Regions from separate parts of the Neobacillus sp. SRL179 genome, predicted to be linked through region 2. Evidence: riboswitches for the same ligand, from Rfam matches in the RefSeq annotation. Region 2 holds a riboswitch; the other holds the start of a gene.

Region 1 (3,178 bases), 410 kb from region 2:
TGACGAACATTCGATTGGAATGGTTTCAACTTGTCGTTTTGTCCATTCAATCCCCGTATCTGCACGACGATTTCGAATCATAACCTTGTTTACTAATTCTTTTAAATGCTCATTGTCGTTTAAGGAACGAGCATCTCGTTTGTACTTTTCAAAGAAAGAGGTTTCACTGCCTAAGTGCCCTGGTTTTAATAAGGAAACTAAATTAAAGATTTCTTCCACTCTGTTTTGGATCGGTGTTGCCGTCAGTAATAAACAAAATTTCTTTTTTAAGTTCTGAACAAATTCGTAGTTTTTTGTTTTATTATTTTTAAGTTTATGGGCTTCATCAATGATAATAAGGTCATAGTCTTGTTTAAAAATAATGTCTCGATGTGGATTTCGTTTGGCAGTATCAATCGATGATACTACTACATCGCACTGTTCCCACACATAACTTTTCTTTTGGGTAATGGCTGGGATGAAAAATTTGCTATTTAGCTCGATTGCCCATTGGGTAACTAAGGAGGCAGGAACGAGAATTAACACCTTTTTGACCAACCCGCGAATCATATATTCTTTTAAAATTAAACCTGCTTCAATTGTTTTTCCTAATCCAACCTCATCAGCTAGGATGGCTTTGCCATTCATATTTTCAATTACTTGTTTAGCTGTTTCAAGCTGATGCGGGAGCGGTGTTAAGTTAGGTAAATGCTTCGGAGCTTGCAAGCCTTCAAATTCTGGTATAACCAAGTGATTTTCAACATCAATTGCTAGTTTGAAAAGCTCCCAATTTCCCCAGGGACCATCATTGTCAATTCTATGTAAAAAGTCATCTTGCCAAGACGATTCAAATTCAATTTCGACCGACATCATTTCAGCTCCTTTTTTTATACAGTTAGACTTCTGTTTAACGTTAATTTTTCCCAGAATAATGTGCTTTTACTTTTATTATAAAGTTATTGCTCAATGTATTGTTTTAATGGTAGGATGGTAATAGCTTTGAATGTTTTAAATATTTTAATAAGGTAATTTATTTTCAAGTATAGTTAGTATGACCAAATTGGAAAATATTATAATGCGAATGACAACAAGGGGAGAGACTACCTAGGTAGCGCCGAAGGAGCAAACAATTAATGTGAATCTCTCAGGCAAAAGAACTCTTGTTTGACGCTACTCTGGAGAGCGCTGATTCAGAACGAGCAGCCACCAAAGGGGAAAACCTTTTTAGGTAAACTTTCAGGTGCAAGGACAGAGACCGCCTTTAGGAATAAAGGGAGGTCCCTGTCTTTTTTTATGCCTGCTCTCATCTTACCCAATGGTTAAAAAATTTGGTAAATGATAGTAGGATAACAACTTGCCCGGATCTGTAAATGGATTCAATCTCTTATTCGTTTAAAAATATTTTGGAACAGATTGAAGGGGGACACTTGGATGACTGAATTAAAACGAACTCCGCTATTCGATGTGTATAAAGAAAATGGGGGAAGAACCGTTGACTTTGGCGGCTGGGAGCTGCCGGTCCAATTCTCAAGCATTAAGGAGGAACATGAAGCCGTCCGCACTCGTGCTGGCTTGTTTGATGTCTCCCATATGGGTGAAGTGGAAGTGAAAGGCCCAGACAGTTTAAGTTATTTGCAAAAAATGATGACTAATGACATTTCAAAACTAAAAAATGGCGGGGCACAGTACACGGCCATGTGTTATGAAAACGGTGGAACAGTTGATGATCTGCTTGTCTATAAAATGGAGGACCATCACTATTTACTAGTTGTGAATGCATCTAATATTGATAAAGATTACAAATGGCTTGAGGATCATGTTGAGGGGGATGTCAGCCTTGAAAATCTATCTGATAAGACAGCCCAGCTGGCACTTCAAGGCCCGCTTGCTGAAAAAGTCCTTCAAAAGCTAGCCGGGGAAACAAATCTAAGTGAAATAGGATTTTTTAAATTTCAGCAAGCAGTACATATAAATGGCAAAAAGGCTCTTGTATCAAGAACTGGATACACGGGTGAAGATGGTTTTGAAGTGTATTGTGATGCTAGAGATGCCGTCGGTCTTTGGAAAGCTATACTACGAGCCGGAAAAGAAGAGGGGGTTCTTCCTTGCGGGCTAGGGGCTCGCGATACTCTCCGTTTTGAATCAGTGTTAGCTCTCTATGGTCAAGAACTTTCACCGGAAATTTCACCCCTTGAAGCAGGGATTGGCTTTGCCGTGAAGTTAAATAAGGAAGCTGATTTCATCGGTAAAGAAGCCCTTAAGAAGCAAAAAGAAGCAGGCTTAACTAGAACATTAGCAGGAATTGAAATGATTGACCGAGGAATTCCTCGTCACGGTTATCCAGTTTATAAGGGTGAGGAACAAATTGGCGAAGTAACAACTGGAACACAGTCACCTACATTAAAGAGAAATATTGGACTTGCCCTGATTAAAACTGAGTTTGCCGAATTAAATTCTGAGGTAGAAGTTGAAATACGCGGTAAACGCCTAAAAGCTAAAGTAGTTCCAACACCTTTTTATAAAAGAGAAAAGTAAATCATGGAGGGAGCTAGGTTTATGAAACATCGCTATTTACCTATGACTAAACAAGATATAAAGGCAATGCTTGACACAATTGGTGTTTCTTCAATTGATGAGTTGTTTAGCGATATCCCTGAAAAAGTTAGATTCAAGGGTGAGTATAATATTAAAGCAGCTAAGTCTGAGCCGGCTTTACTGAAAGAACTATATCAATTAGCAGACCAGAATGCAGACCTAAAAAGAAATGTGTCTTTTCTAGGTGCTGGCGTTTATGACCATTACATGCCTGTGATTGTGGATCACGTTATTTCTCGTTCAGAATTTTATACCGCTTATACACCCTATCAGCCTGAGATTTCGCAAGGTGAGCTCCAAGCCATTTTTGAATTCCAAACGATGATTTGTGAGTTAACGGGAATGGACGTTGCGAACTCCTCTATGTATGATGGCGGTACAGCACTTGCCGAAGCTGCCATGCTTAGTGCAGGACACACAAAACGAAAAAAAGTGGTTGTGTCTAGTGCTGTTCATCCTGAGTATCGTGATGTTCTTAAAACCTATGCAAAGGGACAAAATCTTGAAGTAGTTGAAGTCCCCGTAAAAGAAGGCATAACAGATATTGAGGCGCTAAAGGAAATAGTAAGTTCCGATGTTGCTGCAGTGATTGTCCAATACCCAA
Region 2 (3,178 bases):
GACAATTGGTCTTTCATCTTCAGATAGGATTATGCTATTTTTAAACTGCCCGGGGACTCTGAGCCCCAGCAAACGTTGGAACTTATTAATAACTGACGTCATCCCAAATCCATCCAAAATGAGCACGTCAGTTGGATCAGCATTCACATGGTCTTTAATAATTTTTTTTGATTGATTATAGATTCCTGTCATCATTAAACTTGTAATGTTTGATTCGGTATGTGTATTGGCCATAAATGGGCCAAATGTCTCGGAAATTTTTTGTTCGATAGGTCTATATAAACGCCCGCTTGCCGTCCAATCCGCATAAATAATTTTCCTTTTTCCATAGGGAGAGATGAATTCTTGATTTATACCAATCACTTGTGAGCGAAACGTTTGAAAATATTCCGCAAGGTTATCCGGGATACGAAAGGTATTGGATCCAATCTTTGCCGTGATCATGTTTCACACCTCACAAAATTGTTTTTGTTAATCAATATATGCAAAATCAGTAATCGCGTCTCCTTTTAACAAAATATGAAACAAAAAGAAAGATCCCAATCACTAGGGATTGGGATCTTATGCTTCGGATTTTTTATTAATAGGTTGTAATCTTAGCAGATTCTTTTTTCGTCACTTCATCGATTTTTTGAATAAACATTTGAAACACTCTTCTTTTCTCTTCTAAATCCTTTATGTATTCTTTTAGTTGGTTATAGCTCTCCTCAAATGGCTTATGATACATCTCTCGAATTTTCTCGATAATTTCCTCGTTTACAGTTGATTGGATTACTTGCTTAGTAATACCATATTTATAAGAATACACTTTTAATTCTTGTGCCACTTCATCATATTCATTTGCAATTTCGGCTAATACTAATGCAATATCGTCTTTCCACTCATCAAGTGATTTCTGTAAATATGATTTTGCAATGGTTTCTTCCATAAAAACACCCACCCTACTATTCTCTATCCTATTTGTACCATTATATCAAGATTTGATTACATTAAGGTTTCCACTCGTTTACAATGTTTTTTCATTCATTTAATAATTGACTGAATAATTAAAGATTGATATTATTTGGTTAATTCATAATAGCCGGCAATGATGGTTGTGGGTAAACTACAACTGGAGCAGCTTCTGGAGAGACCGCTTAAAAAAGTGGCGCCGAAGGATTCACAATCTCAGGCAAAAGGACAGGAGAATGTTGTGCAAAACTGCACACTTTTCTTAACCGTGAGATTGGAGCAACCAATCTTTTTTTTATTTTATAAATGAGGTGGAACAATGGAAAGTAGACGTGCAGTAGTAAGTGTCATTGGAAAAGACAAGGTTGGCATTATTTCTAAAGTGACAACTGTATTAGCAGAGAACAACATGAATATTCTCGATATCAGTCAGACGATTTTGCAAGAATTTTTTACCATGATGATGATAATTGATGTGACTGAAAATGAAAATTTAAATAAAGTGCGCACAGCTTTGGACAAGGTTGGCAATGAAATGGATGTCCAAATCAATCTTCAGCTAGAAGAAATTTTTCAAGCCATGCACAGAATATAATCTTAGGGGCGATACATATATCAATTGCAATGGATGAAATACTACAAACGATTCGAATGGTACAAATGGAAAATTTGGATATTCGTACGGTAACAATGGGGATAAGCTTGCAAGATTGTGCAGATTCAGATTTTGATAAAATGAAGGAATGTGTCTTTACGAAAATCACTAAATATGCAAAGAACTTAAAAAGTGTGGCGGAGGAAACCGAAAAAGAATTTGGAGTACCCATTATCAATAAACGTATTTCCATCACACCCATTGCTGAAATCCTCGGAAATGCAACAGTAGAACAAACTGTAGATCTGGCGAGAACGCTTGATAAGGCTGCAAAACAACTAGGAATTGATTTTATTGGCGGGTTCTCTGCTCTTGTTCATAAAGGTTCGACAAAAGGCGATGAAGTGCTTCTTAAAGCATTGCCTGAGGCACTTAGCGTAACAGAACGGGTTTGTTCTTCTGTTTCCGTTGCAACCACTCGCAGTGGAATTAATATGGATGCGGTACGTCAGATAGGATATATTTTAAAAGAAGCTGCTGAAAGGACAAAAGAGCAAAACGGGATTGCCTGTGCTAAACTAGTTGTTTTTTGTAATCCTGTTGAGGACAATCCTTTTATGGCTGGAGCCTTTCATGGAACTGGTGAAGGTGAAGTAGTCCTTAATGTTGGCGTTAGTGGACCAGGTGTTGTCTTAAATGCTTTAAAACGTCATCCACATGCCGACCTAGGAGAAGTATCAGATATTATTAAAAAAACTGCCTTTAAGATTACACGTGCAGGAGAGCTGATTGGCCGAGTAGTGGCAAAACGCCTCAGCATTCCCTTTGGTATTATGGATCTCTCGCTTGCTCCTACAAATGCTTTAAACGATAGCGTTGCCGAGATCCTTGAGGAAATTGGCCTTGAACGGGTGGGTACACACGGAACCATTGCAGCACTAGCCTTGATGAATGATGCCGTAAAAAAAGGAGGCGCCATGGCCAGCTCTTATGTAGGAGGCTTAAGTGGAGCTTTTATTCCTGTAAGTGAAGACAATGGAATGATTAAGGGAATTATAGACGGTGCCCTTACGTTATCTAAGCTAGAGGCGATGACTTGTGTGTGTTCTGTCGGACTTGACATGATTGCGATAACAGGTGATGTGTCTCCTGCTACCCTTTCCGCGATGATTGCGGACGAAGCCGCAATCGGAATGATCAATAAAAAAACAACTGCTGTCCGGGTTATTCCGGTTCCAGGTAAAAAAGAAGGAGAGATAGTTGAATTCGGCGGACTGCTAGGTAGAGCACCGATTATGGGCGTTAATCCTTATAGTTCCCAAAAGTTAATTGATCGTGGCGGAAGAATTCCTGCCCCACTCCAGGCCCTAATCAATTAAGCAGCAGTATATTTTATATTATGATATGTAACTGTGCAAAGCCCTTTGAGGCTGCACAGTTTTTTTGTATTAACCCACGATGGATTATTATACAAGACGCTTTTATTCCCCCTCCACTATTTTTGCAAAATCCTCTATAGATGTTGAATATTTAACATATGATCGAGGAAGGTAATATAACTCGTTTTTTGTTCCACTTGGACTGTAAGAACCCGGCGTAGTGGTAAGTCCAAATAGATAATACTTTTTTGCT

Evidence for each region. Region 2 has a riboswitch for glycine ahead of AC4E8C_RS14430 (ACT domain-containing protein). Riboswitches for the same ligand answer to the same signal wherever they lie in the genome.
Region 1: another riboswitch for glycine. It lies ahead of gcvT (glycine cleavage system aminomethyltransferase GcvT); the one in region 2 lies ahead of AC4E8C_RS14430 (ACT domain-containing protein).

Annotation. Positions count from the first base shown of each region.
Region 1 covers NZ_OZ481792.1:3,351,117-3,354,294, reverse strand. The annotation lists gene AC4E8C_RS16580 (DEAD/DEAH box helicase) at 1-849, opposite strand, end outside; glycine riboswitch at 1,061-1,149, shown strand; gene gcvT (glycine cleavage system aminomethyltransferase GcvT) at 1,411-2,514, shown strand; gene gcvPA (aminomethyl-transferring glycine dehydrogenase subunit GcvPA) at 2,536-3,178, shown strand, end outside.
Region 2 covers NZ_OZ481792.1:2,944,151-2,947,328, forward strand. The annotation lists gene AC4E8C_RS14420 (aminotransferase class V-fold PLP-dependent enzyme) at 1-444, opposite strand, end outside; gene AC4E8C_RS14425 (hypothetical protein) at 581-928, opposite strand; glycine riboswitch at 1,114-1,193, shown strand; gene AC4E8C_RS14430 (ACT domain-containing protein) at 1,271-1,546, shown strand; gene AC4E8C_RS14435 (PFL family protein) at 1,564-2,925, shown strand; gene AC4E8C_RS14440 (polysaccharide deacetylase family protein) at 3,028-3,178, opposite strand, start outside.